DNA from 3 places in the Arthrobacter sp. YAF17 genome. Region 2 is predicted to be linked to each of the others. Evidence: riboswitches for the same ligand, from Rfam matches in the RefSeq annotation. Region 2 holds a riboswitch; each other region holds the start of a gene.
What was found. A riboswitch is a leader RNA that binds a small molecule or an ion and turns the genes downstream of it on or off. The one in region 2 is predicted to bind thiamine pyrophosphate.
Positions count from the first base shown of each region.

Region 1 (5,474 bases), on a different contig from region 2:
CCGGGGGAGAGTTCAGCGGCGCCGCCGGCGTCGGTGACGATGTCGTACCGGGCAGAGGGCGGCAGGGTTCCGACGTAGGTGAGCCGGTAGACGGTCCCGCCGAATTGTTCCTGGACGTCCGCGACGGTGCCGTAGGCGCGGGAGGTGCCGTCCTTGAGCAGGATCACCCGGTCGCAGAGGCGTTCGACTTCCTCCATCTGGTGCGTGACCATGATGACGGTCGCGCCGGCGAGTTTTTGTTCCTCGATGATGTCCATCAGCAGGCGCCGGTTGACCGGGTCGAACCCCTTGGTGGGTTCGTCCAGGATCAGCAGCTCGGGGTCGTTCATGATGGTCACGCCGAGCTGGATTTTTTGCTGTTGTCCGCCGGAGAGCTTATCCAGGCGTGTGTTCGCCTTGTCGGCGAGACCGACGCGTTCCAGATACTCCCGCGACCAGGTCCTGGCATGGGTTTTGTCCAGGCCCTTGAGCCGGCCAAAGTAGACCATGACGTCCAGGACGGACTCTTTCTTGTAGAGTCCGCGTTCCTCGGGCAGGTATCCCAGCCGGGCACCGTCCTGCGGGGCGAAGGGCTTGCCGCCGATGTGGAGGGTCCCGGCGGTCGGCTGGTAGATGCCCAGCAGCGCCCGGAGGGTGGTCGTTTTCCCTGACCCGTTGCTGCCGAGGAATCCGAAGGTCTCCCCGGCCCGGACATCGAAGGAGAGGTCTTTAATGACCGTCGTGTCCCCGAAGTCCATCCTGAAGTCTTTGATGTGTACAAGCGGCTCCGCGGCCGCGTCCCCCAACGTCATGCCCACCACTCTAACCGGACACTCACCCGCTGGTGATCAACGGCACACCGCGCGGAACCCGGCAGGAAGCGGCGAACCGTCCGGGCCCGGCGTCCCAGTTAATTCCCGGCGCGGCCGAGGATGTCAGACAGGGCCTCAACCACCAGCTCATGGTCGGCCTTCTGCGGCAACCCCGACACTGTGACCGTGGCAACCATTCCGGTGCCGCGCACGTAGATGGGGAAGGCCCCGCCATGGGCGGCAAACTCCTTCTCATCGAACCAGGCGTTGTCCTCGATCATCCGCCCCGCGGACCGGGCCCGGAGTCCGACCAGCAGCGACGGGACCTCGTACCGCGCGGCCGTCCGCTGCTTGGCCCTGATCCAGCGTTCGTTGTCCGGGGTGGCGCCTTCCAGTGCCGCGTGGAATAGCACCTGCTCGCCCTTCGTGATGTCGATGGCGATCGGGTAGGAGCGCTGCCTGCCGAGTTCAACCAGGCGGAGCCCCAGATCCAGGGCGTCGTCTTTGCTGAAAGACGGGAACTGCAGTTCGTCCATTTCCGCCAGGATCCTGCCGATCAGTGCCGCCAGGGATCCGTGCGGCTGCGCTTCGGTCGAGTCCGGATCGTAGCCGGGGGAAGGAACTGGTGGGTTGGTCACGTGATTCAGCTTCCGTTAGTGAGCCGCCGTCGGGTGGCCATCAGGCCGCAGCGGTGTCCGGTGTTCCCATGCCCTGCCGACTCTACCAAGCAGGTGTCCGCAGGTCACCGGCGCCGACGCCGGCGGATTGTGACGGCCGGCCCCGGAAAGCAAGGACCCCCGGGTGTAAACTGGGCCACGCCCACAAGGGCTATTTTCAATACGACAGGGGAGCGCCGCCGTCGGGTATCACCGGAGAAATCCGGGGAAACCACAGGTGGGCGCTGAGAGTGCGGACAGCCGCAGACCCTCGAACCTGATCCGGTTAGTACCGGCGCAAGGGAGTCGAGTTCTCGGAGTGCCCAAGGCGGCGGCGGAAGCCGCGGCCCGGGGGCACTCTCCCCTCCTGTTCCTCAGGAGGACGATATGACTGATACATCTGCTGCATCTGCGAAACAGACGCGCACCCGGCGCAGCTACAACTGGCGCGTGGTGGACATTGTGGTGGCCGCGTTGATCGCGGTGGCCGGCGGCGTGATCTTCTGGGCCTGGTCCCAGGGCGCCAACCTCGTTTCCGTCCCGCTCAATGCGGTTTACCCCCCGCTGACCGGGCTCTACGCCGGCGGCTGGATGATTCCGGCGGTGCTGGGCATGCTCATCATCCGCAAGCCGGGCGCGGCAGTGTTCTGCGAAACCGTGGCCGCTACCGGCGAGCTGATCATGGGCTCGCAATACGGCGCCTCCGTGCTGTTCTCGGGCTTCCTGCAGGGCCTTGGCGCCGAACTGGTCTTCGCCGCGTTTATCTACAAGAAGTTCAACCTGCCCGTTTCCCTGCTGGCCGGAGCCGGGGCAGGGCTGTTCTGCGGACTGAACGATTCCTTCCTGCCGTGGGGCTGGAACATTGCCTACGAAGCCGCGGACAAGCTGGCCTACATCGCCTTCACCACCGTCTCCGGCGCCGTGATCGCCGGCGGACTGTCGTGGATCGCCACCCGGGGCCTGGCCCGGACCGGTGTGCTCAGTTCCTTTGCCTCCCGCAAGGCGGCCACGGAGCCCGTCTTTTCCTGATGCCCGCCTCCAACACATCCACCGGCAGCGGCGTCCGGCCGGCGGCGATCACCGCGCGGGGCTGGGGCTGGCGGCACGCCGGCCGGCTCCGGCCCGCCGTCAGCGGCCTGGACCTGGATATCCGGCCCGGGGAGCGCGTGCTGCTGCTGGGGCCTTCGGGCGCCGGCAAGTCCACGCTGCTCCACGCCCTGGCCGGGGTGCTCGGCGACAGCTCCGCCGGTGACGCCGGCCGTGCGACCGGCGGCGCTGACCTTACTGCCAGCGGCGCGGCCGGGGACGCGGACGAGTCCGGCAGCCTGCTGATCGACGGCGACGCTCCCCGCGCCCGGCGCGGCCGTGCCGGGCTGATGCAGCAGGACCCGGAGACCCAGGTGGTGCTCTCCCGCCTCGGTGACGACGTCGCCTTCGGCGCGGAAAACCTGTCCGTGCCTCCGGCAGAGATCTGGTCACGCGTCGCGGAAGCGCTCGACGACGTCGGGCTGGGCCGGCTGCCGCTGGACCACCCGACGTCGGCCCTTTCCGGCGGCCAGAAGCAGCGGCTGGCGCTCGCCGGCATCCTCGCGATGCGGCCCGGGCTGATCCTGCTCGACGAGCCGACCGCCAACCTGGACCCCGCCGGAGTGCTGGAAGTCCGGGACGCCGTCGGCCGCTGCCTGGACAAGACCGGAGCCACCCTGGTGGTGGTGGAGCACCGGGTCTCGGTGTGGAAGGACCTCGTGGACCGGATCGTGGTGCTGCAACCAGGATCGGCCACGGATTCCGCTGTGCTGATCGACGGACCGCCGGACCTGGTCCTGGCGCAGGCACGGGACATGCTCACCGCAGCCGGGGTCTGGGTACCCGGCTACGTGCCGCAGACCCGGGCGCGCGGTACACGGGCCGCAGGCACACGTGCCACCGGCCCGGAAGCCGCACAAGGCAATATCGCGGGGCAGCTGCTGCTGGCCGCGGAGGACCTGGCCGTCTCGCGGGAACGGCCGCGGCGGGCGGGGTTCCGCGGAGGATTCCGTCCCATTCCGCCGGAGCCCGTACAGTCCGGGATCACGGCCCAGGTCCGCGCCGGTGAGGCGCTGACCATCACGGGACCCAACGGGTCGGGGAAGTCCACCTTCGCCCTGACCCTCGCCGGCCTGCTGGCGCCGGTCTCCGGCACGGTGTCCGCCGCCCTGGACCTCAGCGCCGGCGCCGGGATCGATCCCTACCGGTGGAAGGCGCAGCAGCTGATCTCCCGGATCGGCACCGTGTTCCAGGAGCCCGAGCACCAGTTCGTCACCGGACGTGTGCTGGACGAGCTGATGTTCGGACCCCGGCACCTGGGCCGCGGCGGGGAACGCGTCGACGAACTGCTGGAGCGTCTGCGGCTGACTGATCTGGTGGACGCCAATCCGTACACACTCTCGGGCGGCGAAAAGCGGCGCCTGTCCGTGGCCACCGTCCTCGCCGCGCACCCGCAGGTGCTGGTCCTGGACGAACCCACCTTCGGCCAGGACGCCAACACCTGGGCCGAGCTGGCCTCCTTCCTCTCCGAACTGCTCGACGGCGGCACCGCCGTCGTATCGGTGACGCACGACGCCGAATTCAGCGAGGTCCTGGGCGGCACCACACTGAGCCTTCGCGCCCCGGAACACCGGGAACCTGGCCGGACGCCGGGAGTGCCGGAACCAGAACGCCGTAACCCAGAACACCGCGAACCAGGGAAGGTCCAGGCACCATGAGGCAGGAACTGACTCTGCGCGGCAACCCTGCGCTGCTGGCGCGCGCCAACCCGCTGGCGAAGTTCGCCGCCGTCATGCTCATCACCCTGGTGCTGGCGCTGTCCATCGACTGGGTGTCCGCGTCGGTGGCGCTCGCCTTCGAACTGGCGCTGCTTCCGCTGGCCGGCCTGACCCTTGGACTGCTCTGGCAGCGCGGCTGGCCCCTGATCCTCGCCGCGGCGCTGGGCGGCTGGAGCACCACGATCCTGGCGCCGGACAGCGGGAACATCCTGCTCGACGCCAGGATCTGGTCGATCAGCGAAGGGTCCCTCGAACTCGGGCTCGGCTTTATGATCCGCGGCCTGGCCATCGCGCTGCCGGCCGTCCTGCTGATGAGCTGCACGGATCCCACGGACCTGGCCGACGCCCTCGCGCAGAAAGCAAAACTGCCGCACCGCTTTGTTCTCGGCACACTCGCCGCGCTGCGCCTTGTGGGACTGATGGCCGAGGAGTGGCAGACCATCGGCATGGCCCGCCGCGCCCGCGGGGTGGGCTCGCACGGGAACCCGCTGCAGCGGCTGCGGGCCATCCTGGGGCAGAGCTTCGGGCTGCTGGTGCAGGCCGTCCGGCGCGCCTCGCGCCTGGCCGTCACCATGGAAGCCCGCGGCTTCGGCAGCGCACAACGGACCTGGGCCCGGACCTCAGTTTTCAGCGGCCTGGACGTTTGGGTGTTCCTGGGCGGCCTGCTGATCGCCGGAGCCGCCGTCGCGTCTGCCCTGGCGGCGGGGACCTGGAACATGGTCTTCCTGGCGCAGCAGTAGCACTGGTTATCGCACAGTACGGGTATCACTGTGAGATTAACGGCATTCCGGCGGGTTTGCCGCGGTTTGCAGTGGTTAATAAATCATGCGTGATATTTTCGGGGAATGACTCAAGAGACTGCTGAACACGTCGGAGCCCTGCTCCGCGACGCCCGCGGCCAGAAGGGCTGGACTCAGGGGCAGCTCGCTGCCGAGCTGGGAACCAGCCAGAGCGCCATCGCCCGGATGGAACAGGGCAAGCAAAACCTGAGCCTGAAAATGATCCAGCGGCTCGAGACCATCTTTGGCCGGAGCATCGTGAAGGTGGGACGGCCCGCCATGACGCACCTCCGGGTCGAGGGCGGCCGCACCCTGTCCGGTTCCGTGGACGTCAACAGCAGCAAGAACGCCGGCGTCGCGCTGCTGTGCGCCAGCCTGATCAACCGCGGCACCACCACGCTGCGGCGGCTCGCGCGGATCGAAGAGGTGAACCGGATCGTCGAG
Region 1 covers NZ_JBFRDB010000014.1:132,564-138,037, reverse strand. The annotation lists gene AB4Y67_RS13130 (ABC transporter ATP-binding protein) at 1-791, opposite strand, end outside; gene AB4Y67_RS13125 (heme-degrading domain-containing protein) at 890-1,429, opposite strand; TPP riboswitch at 1,626-1,769, shown strand; gene AB4Y67_RS13120 (ECF transporter S component) at 1,835-2,476, shown strand; gene AB4Y67_RS13115 (ABC transporter ATP-binding protein) at 2,476-4,191, shown strand; gene AB4Y67_RS13110 (energy-coupling factor transporter transmembrane component T family protein) at 4,188-4,991, shown strand; gene AB4Y67_RS13105 (UDP-N-acetylglucosamine 1-carboxyvinyltransferase) at 5,097-5,474, shown strand, end outside.
Region 1: another riboswitch for thiamine pyrophosphate. It lies ahead of AB4Y67_RS13120 (ECF transporter S component); the one in region 2 lies ahead of AB4Y67_RS18410 (bifunctional hydroxymethylpyrimidine kinase/phosphomethylpyrimidine kinase).

Region 2 (5,474 bases):
TCACCCATGCCGGGGCCGCCGTTGGTGGCGTGGCGGTGCGGGGCGTGGTGGTAGTCCAGCAGGGTGGTGGTCTGGGGGTCGACGCGCAGGATGACGTCGCCGCCGTTGCCGCCGTTGCCGCCGTCGGGACCGCCGAGCGGCTTGAACTTCTCGCGGTGGACGGAGACACAACCGTGGCCGCCGGTACCGCCGGATACGTGCAGTACTACCCGGTCTACAAAGCTGGCCACGTGGATCTCCTCAGTGCTGTTCCCTCAGGCGCCAAGGACGCCCAGGATGATTGTAATGCGGTTAAAACACCGGTGGAGCGGACCTAATGGCCCGCTCCACCGATTCAAGACTTGTTGTTACTCTGCAGCTGCAGCAGCCACAATGTTCACAACGCGACGACCGCGGCGGGTGCCGAACTCGACAGCGCCGGGGGTCAGAGCGAACAGGGTGTCGTCGCCGCCGCGGCCAACGCCGGCGCCCGGGTGGAAGTGGGTGCCACGCTGGCGGACGATGATCTCGCCTGCGGAAACTACCTGGCCGCCGAAGCGCTTGACGCCGAGGTACTGGGCGTTCGAGTCACGACCGTTGCGAGTGGAGCTCGCGCCTTTTTTATGTGCCATTTGGAAATGCCTGCCTTAAAATTCTGGGGAATCTGCTGAAAACCTGAACAGTAACGATTAGTTACTTGATACCGGTGATCTTGACCTTGGTCAATTCCTGACGGTGACCCTGGCGCTTCTTGTAACCGGTCTTGTTCTTGAACTTCTGGATGACGATCTTGGGACCGCGAAGGTCCTCAAGGATCTCAGCCGTAACCTTTACCTTGGCCAGGTCCGAAGCTGCAGACGTGACCTTGTCACCGTCTACCAGGAGCAGTGCGGGCAACTCAAAGGTGCTGCCGGCTCCACCGGGGACGCGGTTCAGGGTAACGAAGTCTCCAACGGAAACCTTCTCTTGGCGGCCGCCTGCGCGGACAATCGCGTACACCACTGGGGAACTCACTTCTCTCGACGTTTATTACTAGATTTGCGTGCGGAACCTGGGTCCAACGAATCTGGTCCGGCTCACGCTGTGCCTCTACGCCGGTGGAGTTCCCAAGGGAATCCATGAGCTATCCCGTGGACAAACGCATCCGAAATCGGATGGAGCGTCCTCAAGGTCATAACCCAAGTGTTGGCGTAAGCACCGAAGATCTAGACTACGCTAATTTTGCCTTCGGCCGCAAATGAGGCTGGTTCCGAAGGGAGGTACGTGATAGGCGCCACTCTGTATGGACAGAGCCTGCCGCAACGACTTCCGGAACCGTGCCCACCTATCGTACAGGCCCACACGGGCACCCGCTGTCAGGCGTGCAGCCGCGGCGCGTCGAAGAAGTCGACCTCGTAGCGGGCGGACTGCCGGAAGGCCAGCGTCATGGCGTCCCGTTCGCCCGTCGAGGCCGCCCGTGCCGCGGCGTCGGTGTAGGCAACGGCCTGCCGGGTGGCGGCGACAAACTCCTCGTCGGCGTAGGTGCGCAACCAGACGGCGTAGGGATGGGACTCCGGGGCGCCCGCGGTCAGGAACTGCCGGTACAGGGTCTCCCCCACCTCGGCGTAGAGCCAGAAGCACGGGAGCACGGCGGCCACCAGCACCCCGTAACTGCCGGAGACCGAGGCGGCCAGCAGATGGTCCACGTACGACTTGGTGACCGGACCGAGCGTCACCTCAGCGGTGCGGGTACTGAGCCAGGTCCGATGCAGCTCCGACTCGACCTCGAGGCAGTTCTGCGCTGAGCGGGCCCAGAACAGTTGCTCGGCCTCAGTGGTTGCGATCGCGGCGGCACGGGCCAGCACGCGGGAATAGCCGTTGAGGTACAGGGCGTCCTGGGCGAGGTAGTAGGCGAACTCCTTCTCCGGCAGCGATCCGTCGGCGAGGGCCCGGATGAAGTCAAGGCCGTAGATCGCCTCCAGGTCGGCGGTGGCCGCTTCCCGGAGCGCGACGCCGAACTCGCCTTCGGCGGGTTCCCGGGCGGCGGTTCCATTCCGGGCGGCGCTGTGGTCCTGGGTCTGCTGCTGGACGTGGTGGAAGTGGTGGACCGGGCCGTTGCCGGTGCCGACGTCGAGCGCCGACGAGGCGCGCAGTGCCTCCTGCAGCCACGGCTTGACCTCGCGGAGCGCGGCCTCCCAGTCCCCTGTTCCGGCCTGCACTGTGTTTCTAGCCTGCACTGTGGCGATGGCCGAGGACAACGAACACCCCGTGCCGTGGCTGTTGCGCGTATGCACGCGCTCCCCTGGCACCACGACGACGTCCTGGGCCAGGAGCCCGCCGGTGTTGACCAGCGCGTCGGGGCATCCGTTGCCGCCGTCGTCGTGGCCGGTGCCGGTCCGGGAACCGCTGCCGCCGTCGAGGTGGCCGCCCTTCACCAGGACCGTGGTGCCGGTCTGGGCGGCGAGCCGTTTGCCCTGTTCCAGTGCCCCGGCCCAGTTCTTGGCGGCTTCCTCCCGGAGCAGGACGGCGAGCTCGGCGAGGTTGGGCGTGATCAGGTCCGCGTACGGCAACAGCGCGTGCAGGGCTGCCTCGGCGGACTCCTGCAGCAGCCGGTCGCCGCTCGTCGCCACCATGACCGGGTCCAGGACCACGACGGCGGGGCGGGACTTCTCCAGCCAGCTGCGGACCGCGTCAATCACGGAGGCGTCCCCCAGCATGCCGATCTTGACGGCGTCGATGGTGATGTCCTGGCTGATGGCCTCCAGCTGGGCGGTCAGGAACGCCGCCGGCGGAACGTGGACGGCGCTGACGCCGCGGGTGTTCTGGGCGGTCAGGGCGGTGATGGCTGCCATGCCGTAGCCGCCGTGCGCGGCGATGCTCTTGAGGTCGGCCTGGATCCCGGCGCCGCCGGAGGGGTCGGAGCCGGCGATCGCCAGCACCCGCGGGATCCTGGGCGCCGACGGGGCAGGGACAGGCGGAAGAAACGATGAGGCGGTGGTCACGAGAGACATCCCTTCGCCGGTGCTAACCGGACAGGTTCAACGGGTCTGGATCTCAGCCGGCTCGATGCGCGGCACCCCGTGTCAGGGCTCCAGCCTAGCCGCATCCCTTAACGAAGACGCGGGCACGGCCCGGACTGCGCGTATTGCTACGCCGTCCGGACCGCGCCCGCGGCCTTGCTGAACTGTTCCGGTGTCAGAGCTCCGAGGCCGGAACGCCGACGCCGAGGATGATCGGCTCGCTGGCGGCCGGCTTTGCCGCCGGTGACGTTGCTGCCGGGACCTTGGCCTCGTGCACCGAAACGGCGGCGGACTGCCGGGATTCCTGACGCTGCTCCACCGAGGTCTCATTCGCTGCCCCCTGGGCCCGGCTGGCGCTCCGGTTGCGGCGGCCGCGGCGGGCACGCGAGGTGCCGGCTTCGGCTTCCGCCTCAGTCTGGGAACCCGGCGCCTGGGCGCGTCCCGGGCCGGTTCCGCCGGCGCGGGCCGGAGCGGCCGCAGCCGTCCGGGCCGCCGGCGCCTTCGCTGCCGGCTCCTGTGCCGCAGGAGCCGTGGTTTCTTCGGTTTCGCCCAGATTGGCGAAGGCCTCGGTCAGCAGGTCCAGGGTCAGCGCAGGCGCACTGGAATCCTCTGCGTGTTCCACGAACGGCAGGGCAACCTGTTCGCCGCCAAACGTCAGCACGGCGCCCGGACGCCCGGCGGCTTCCTCCGTCGCGGCCAGCTCGGCAGCCGCCTCGACGGCTGCTTCCACAGCTGCCTCGCGGGTCCCGGCGTCGGCGGTTGCCTCGCCGTCATGCAGGTGGGCGGCGTGCGCCGCTGCTGCGATGTTGGCCAGCGCGGCGCGGGTTGCCTCGGCCTTGGCGTGGCGCTCGGCGTCGGTGGGCTCGGCGTGCACGGCTGCCGGGGCGGACTGGACGTCCGTCCCCTGGCCGCCCCGGCCGCGGCGGCGGCTCTTGCGTTCGGTCCGGGCAGCCGGCTGCTGCTGTTCGGTCCGCGGGACGTGGTGCTCGGCGGCGACCACGTTGGCGCGGCGGTGTTCGACCGGCTCGTCGTGGGTGACGATGCCGCGGCCGGCGCAGGTTTCGCACTGTTCGCCGAAGACTTCGAGCAGCCCGGTGCCCATCCGCTTGCGCGTCATCTGCACGAGGCCCAGCGAGGTCACCTCGGCCACCTGGTGCTTGGTCCGGTCCCGGCCCAGGCACTCCACCATGCGGCGCAGGACGAGGTCGCGGTTGGATTCGAGCACCATGTCGATGAAGTCGATGACGATGATGCCGCCGATGTCGCGGAGCCGGAGCTGCCGGACGACTTCCTCGGCTGCTTCGAGGTTGTTCTTGGTGACGGTTTCCTCGAGGTTGCCGCCGCTGCCGGTGAACTTGCCGGTGTTGACGTCCACCACGGTCATGGCTTCGGTGCGGTCGATCACGAGGGATCCGCCGGAGGGCAGGAAGACCTTGCGGTCCAGGGCCTTGTGGATCTGCTCGTCGATGCGCCAGGCCGAGAAGATGTCCGTGTCCTTGGTCCACTTCTCCAGCCGGCCCACCAGGTCCGGCGCCACGTAGGTAACGTATGCCTCGATGGTGTCCCAGGCTTCCTCGCCGGAGACGATCAGCTTGGAGAAGTCCTCGTTGAAGACGTCACGGACCACCTTGATGGTCAGGTCGGGTTCGCCGTAGAGCAGTTCGGGGGCGAGGATCTTGGTCGAGGTCGACTGGCCCTCGATGCCTTCCCACTGGGCGCGGAGGCGGTTGATGTCGTGCGTGAGCTCTTCCTCGGACGCACCTTCGGCGGCGGTGCGGACGATGACGCCCGCATCTTCCGGCAGGCGGTCCTTGAGGATCCGCTTGAGGCGGTTGCGTTCGACGTCGGGCAGCTTGCGGGAGATGCCGGTCATGGAACCGCCGGGCACGTACACGAGGTAGCGGCCGGGCAGCGAGATCTGGCTCGTGAGGCGGGCGCCCTTGTGGCCCACCGGGTCCTTGGTGACCTGGACCAGCACGGAGTCGCCGGACTTGAGCGCGTTCTCGATCCGGCGCTGCTTGCCCTCGAGGTTGACGGACTCCCAGTTGACTTCACCGGCGTAGAGCACGGCATTGCGGCCGCGTCCGATGTCGACGAAGGCGGCTTCCATCGACGGCAGCACGTTCTGGACCTTGCCCAGGTAGACGTTGCCGATCAGGGAATCCTGCTGGGTCTTGGACACGAAGTGCTCGGCCAGGACGCCGTCCTCGAGGACGCCGATCTGGATTCTGTCGTCGCGCTGGCGGACGATCATCTGGCGGTCCACGGATTCGCGCCGGGCCAGGAACTCGGCCTCGGTGATGACGGTGCGGCGGCGTCCGGTGTCGCGGGATTCGCGGCGGCGCTGCTTCTTCGCCTCAAGCCGCGTGGAGCCCTTGAGGGACGTGACGCGGTTGTTGACCGGCGCCTCGGTGGCGGCACGGGGCGCACGGACCCGGGTGACCGTGTTGGGCGGATCGTCGTCTCCCCCGCCGGTCAGTTCGAGGTCCTGGTCGC
Region 2 covers NZ_JBFRDB010000036.1:9,358-14,831, reverse strand. The annotation lists gene obgE (GTPase ObgE) at 1-230, opposite strand, end outside; gene rpmA (50S ribosomal protein L27) at 348-611, opposite strand; gene rplU (50S ribosomal protein L21) at 673-981, opposite strand; gene AB4Y67_RS18410 (bifunctional hydroxymethylpyrimidine kinase/phosphomethylpyrimidine kinase) at 1,335-2,969, opposite strand; TPP riboswitch at 2,952-3,049, opposite strand; gene AB4Y67_RS18405 (Rne/Rng family ribonuclease) at 3,154-5,474, opposite strand, start outside.

Region 3 (5,474 bases), on a different contig from region 2:
CGCGTGCTCCCGGCGCGGGATCCTGCCGGCCCTTTTTGCCAGCCTACCGGCGATTACCGCGTGCTTGAAGGCCTCCCCCATCAACACCGGATTCTGTGCCCGGGTCACGGCCGTGGCCAGCAGCACGGCGTCGCAGCCAAGCTCCATGGCGAGGGCGGCGTCGGAGGCCGTGCCGATCCCGGCGTCGAGGACCACGGGCACGGAGGCCCGCGAGACGATGAGTTCGATATTGTGTGGATTCAGGATGCCCAGGCCGGTGCCGATCGGCGCGCCCAGCGGCATCACCGCGGCGGCGCCGAGGTTTTCGAGCCGCAGGGCAAGCACGGGGTCGTCGTTGGTGTAGGCGAAGACTTTGAACCCCCGGCCCACGAGCTGCTCGGTGGCCTCGACGAGTTCGACGGCGTCCGGCAGCAGGGTGTGCTCGTCCGCGATGACTTCCAGCTTCACCCAGTCCGTTTCGAGGGCTTCGCGGGCCAGTTCGGCGGTCAGCACGGCGTCCCTGGCGGTGAAGCAGCCGGCGGTGTTGGGCAGCACCCGGATGTTGTGGTCCAGCAGCAGCTGAAACAGCGAACCCGTCTCCGCAGGTGAGTAACGGCGCATGGCGACGGTGGTCAGCTCGGTGCCGGACGCCAGCAGCGCTGCGCCCAGACCGTCCAGGCTCGGCGCCCCGCCGGTGCCCATGATCAGCCGCGACCCCAGCCGCACGCCATCCACCTCAAAAAGATCCGCGCCAGCCGTTGACGCCTCCGGTGCCGCTGCCAGTGTGGTGTTTTCCACGCTGCTCATCCTCCCTGCACCGCCGTGACCAGCTCGACGTCGTCGCCGTCGGCGAGCGCGGTGCCGTGCCACTGGCTGCGGGGAACCACCTCGGCGTTGCGGGCGACGGCGACCCCGAGTTTCCCGCCGTCCACAGACTGGCCGTTCGGGGCCAGCGGCCGGCCGGTGACCGCGCTGACGAGGGCGCCCACCGAGGCGCCGTCGGGAACCGTGTGCCCGTTTCCGTTCAATGTGATGTTCATACCGATTCCTTGCTGTGCTCAGGGTTGGGATTGGTGGTCCGCGTGGTCATGTTCTGCTGTCGGGTGGAGGCCGGGCCGGCCGGCCCGGTACCGGCGGCGAACCTGTCCGGCCGGAAACGGGCCCAGCGGGGGTCCTCGACGCCGTCGAGCAGCTGCCGGCAGATCTCCGCGGCGGCCGGCGTGAGGAGGATTCCGTGCCGGAAGAAGCCGGTGGCGATAATCAGCCCCGCAATGTCCCCCTGGCCTCCCGGTTCCGCCACGCGGCCCAGCAGGGGCGCGTTGTCCGGGGTCCCGGGCCGGGCCCTGGCGGTGGCCTCGAGCAGTTCGAGTTCGGCGACGGCGGGGACCAGGTGCTGGGCGTCGCGCAGCAGCTGGTAGACGCCGCCGGCGGACACCGCGGAGCCGGGCGTGGCACCGTCCGGTGCGTGGCCGTTTTCGCCGAGGGCATCCTCCCGCTGCGTGGCACCGATCACCACTGTGCCGTCCTGCCGGGGAACGATGTAGACGGGCACCCCGCGGACCAGTCCCCGGACGGTGGACGTCAGGAGCGGCCGCAGCTTCTCCGGGACCCGGAGCCGGAGAATATCGCCGTGGACCGGCCGCAGCGGCAGCCGGAGTCCGGCGGGCAGGCACCGGAGCGCGGCGGCGCCGAGGCCGTTGGCGACGATGGTTTCCCTGGCCAGGACCGTGTCGCCGCCGACTAGGACGGCTCCGGCCACGCGCCCGTCCTGCCAGGACAGCCCGGCAGCGCGACGCCCGATCGTGTCGAAGTGGCTGTCCGCGGCCAGGAGTTCCGCGATCCGGGCGAGCAGCCGGCGGGGGTCCACCTGGTGGTCGGCGGAAATGTCGAAGGCGCAGGAGATGCCGGGGCTCAGCAGGGGTTCGCGCGTGCGCGCCTCCCGGACGGTCAGCGGCTCGACGGCAAGGCCGGACGCCTGCTGGACGGTGCGCAGGTCCGCGAGCGCCCGGCGGTCGGCGGCGTCGGCACCCACGGCGAGGGTCGGCGTCGTGAGGTACCCCGTGCTGCTGGCGGCACCGGCGGCGGCGCAGGTATCCGGCCCGTCACCCCTGTCCTCCAGCGCGGCGGCAAATGCCGGCCAGAGGCGTGAGGACTCGAGCATGAGCTCCAGGAGGGATTCTTCCTGGTAGTGCAGTTCACTGACGGGGGCGAGCATGCCGGCGGCGGCCCAGCTGGCGCCGCTGCCCGGGGCGTCGTCGATGAGGGCGACCGTTCGGCCGGAGCGCCTCGCCGCCCACGCGATTCCGTGGCCCACAACGCCGCCGCCGATCACGGCGACGTCGTAACATTTCCCGGCTTCGGTGTCATCGGCGGCGGACACGGGCGCTGCGGCGTCATTACCCACGGCCGTGCCGCGGACCGATGTGGTGCCCATGAAGGATTCCTTCCCTACGCCGGTACTAACCGGATCAGGTCAAGCGGTCGGCTCTGACGCCCTCTCAGCCTGCCGGCGCCGGACGCTGGTGGCGTCGACGGCGGCGGGCTCCCGCGGTATTGGCCCAGTTTAGAGGAACTAGGCTGGGGGCATGAGCCAGGATGCCGTCCACACCACCGCCCGCCTATACCTCTGCACCGACGCCCGGCAGGACCGCGGCGACTTTGCGGACTTCGTGGACGAGGCTTTTGCCGGCGGCGTCGATATCATCCAGCTGCGCGACAAGTCGCTGGAGGCGGCCGAGGAACTGGAACTGCTGGAGGTCCTGCACCAGGCAGCCCGTCGCCATAGCCGCCTCTGGGCTGTCAACGACCGGGCAGACCTCGCCTCGCTCTCCGGGGCTCCGGTATTCCATATCGGGCAGAAGGACATCCCCACCGGCGCCGCCAGGACGTTCTTGGGCAAGGACACCGTGATCGGGCTGTCCACCCACAGCCCGGAGCAGGTGGACGCGGCCCTTGCGTCCTCAGCCGGCCGCGACGGCCTGGACTACTTCTGCGTGGGGCCGGTGTGGGCCACTCCCACGAAGCCGGGCCGCGCCGCCGTCGGACTTGATCTGGTGCGCTACGCGGCGGAGGCCGTCCGCCGGGCCGAGCCCCCGGAGGGGAAGAGAGCGGAGGGGAAGACAACCGAGGGGAAGACTGTCGAGGGCCAGGTGGCAGATGGTGTGCCGTGGTTCGCGATCGGCGGCATCGACCTCGGAAATGTGGAACAGGTGGTGGCAGCCGGCGCCCGCAGGATCGTGGTGGTCCGGGCCATCACAGAAGCCGACGATCCCGCCGGCGCCGCCCGGGCCCTGCTGGCCGCACTCGACGCCGCCGGCAACTGAGCGCGGCGCTCAGCCGGCCAGACTCAACCGGCCAGACCGAGCGCCGTCATCCGGCGCGAGTGGTTGGCTGCCAGTTCCGCCATGAGCCCGCGGACAAGTTCCCTGGACCTGTCGTCCGTGGACCCGTCCTCATCCGCGCCGGCCAGGCCGCCGATGAACGCGTGCTCGAAGCTCACCCGCTGGGCCTGGGTCAGGGCTTCCCCGAGGAGGCGCCTGGCCCACAGTGCCAGCCGTGACGCCAGCCGCGGGTCATCGGCCAGGGCGGACTTGAGCCGTTCCCGCAGCACCGCCGTGGCCTCTTCATCGGCCTGGATCTGCTCCACCAGGTCCCGGGTCCCGGCGTCGACGTAGCGAGAAATGGCCCGGTAGAAATCGGCGGAGACGGTGTCGATCACGTACGCCTTCATGAGGGATTCGTACCAGTCCGCCGGGCGGGTTCGTTCGTGGAAGTGGTCCACGGATGGCTGGAACGGCAGCATGGCCGCCTCCGGGTCCAGGCCCATGGCATCGAGCTTGGCGCTCACGAGTTCGTAGTGCTGGAACTCGATCACGGCGATCCTGCCCAGCACCGCGCGGTCGTGCAGGGACGGTGAATACCGCGCGTCGGAGGAGAGCCGTTCGAAGGCGGAGAGCTCGCCGTAGGCCATCACACCGAGCAGATCCCTCAGAAAGCTGTGGTATCGGGCGGGATCAGCCGGGGATGTGCTCATGATCCAAGACTAATGGCGCAAATGAAGCTAATCTGATTTTCGTGTCCCATCACCGCCTGACCCCGAGCGTCCACCGGCAACAGAACCAACTGGCCGAGGCGCTCAGCGCGTTGCGGGCAACGCTTGAACTGCCCGGCCCATTCCCCGAGGACGCGCTCCGGGAGGCCAAGGAGGCAGTCGCCCGCCACGAGCTGCCGGACCTGGATTTCACGCACATCGAGTTCGTGACCATCGATCCGGCGTCGTCCACCGACCTGGACCAGGCCCTCTTCATCGACCGCTCCGGCGAGGGCTACTCCGTGTTCTACGCGATCGCCGACGTCCCCTCCTTTGTTGCCCCCGGCGGTGCCCTCGACGCCGAGACCCGCCGCCGGGGCCAGACCTTTTACACCCCGGATGGCCGGATTCCGCTGCACCCGGAGGTCATTAGCGAGGAGGCCGGAAGCCTGCTAGCCGGCCAGCTGTGCGCCGCGTTTGTGTGGGAATTCGAGCTGGACGCCGCCGCCGAAGTGTCCACGGTGCGGGTCCGCCGGGCCTCCGTCCGCAGCCGCGCCAAGCTCAGTTACCCGGGCGTGCAGGCCGAGCTCGACGCCGGCACCGCCGCGCCCGTACTGCAGCTGCTCAAGGAAGTCGGAATGAAGCGGGTGGAGCTGGAACGGCTCCGTGGAGGCGCCAGCCTCAACATGCCGGAACAGGAAATCGAGCAGCTGCCCGACGGCGGCTACCGGATTGTCGCTGCCCCGCCGCTGCCCGTGGAGGACTGGAACGCCCAGATTTCCCTGATGACGGGGATGGCGGCCGCTGGGATCATGCTGCAGGGCAAAGTCGGCATCCTGCGCACCATGCCGGCCCCGGATGCCGCATCGCTGGCGCACTTCCACCGCCAGACCCGCGCCCTGGGCAAGCCCTGGGACGGCGAAATGAGCTACGGCGAATACCTGCGCACCCTTGATCCGACGGACCCGCAGCAGCTGGCGATCGTGCACTCGGCCGGCATGCTGTTCCGCGGCGCCGGGTACACCCCGTTCGACGGAACGGTTCCCGACGCCGCCATCCAGGCCGCGATCGGGGCCGCTTACGCCCACTCCACTGCCCCGCTGCGCCGGCTGATCGACCGTTTTGTCCTGGTGATCTGCGAGGCACTCAGCAACGGCGCGGAGGTCCCGGCCTGGGCCCGCGAAGCCCTGCCGTCGCTGCCCGCGATCATGGCCGCCTCGGACCAGCTGGCCGCCCGGCTGGAGCGGCTCGCCCTCGACACCGTCGAGGCGGCACTGCTGGTCAACCACGTCGGCCAGGAGTTCGACGCCGTCGTGATCTCCGGTTCCAAACCCGCCGGGAACGGAAAGAGCAGCAACGGGAAAAGCAAGAACGGAAAGAACGGGAGCGGCAACGGAAAGAACGGCAACGGGGGCGGCAACGGAAACGGTCCCTCCGGGATCGTGCAGATCGCGGAGCCCGCGGT
Region 3 covers NZ_JBFRDB010000002.1:204,171-209,644, reverse strand. The annotation lists gene AB4Y67_RS03980 (thiazole synthase) at 1-786, opposite strand, end outside; gene thiS (sulfur carrier protein ThiS) at 783-1,019, opposite strand; gene thiO (glycine oxidase ThiO) at 1,016-2,413, opposite strand; TPP riboswitch at 2,407-2,538, opposite strand; gene AB4Y67_RS03965 (thiamine phosphate synthase) at 2,565-3,302, shown strand; gene AB4Y67_RS03960 (ferritin-like fold-containing protein) at 3,326-4,012, opposite strand; gene AB4Y67_RS03955 (RNB domain-containing ribonuclease) at 4,054-5,474, shown strand, end outside.
Region 3: another riboswitch for thiamine pyrophosphate. It lies ahead of thiO (glycine oxidase ThiO); the one in region 2 lies ahead of AB4Y67_RS18410 (bifunctional hydroxymethylpyrimidine kinase/phosphomethylpyrimidine kinase).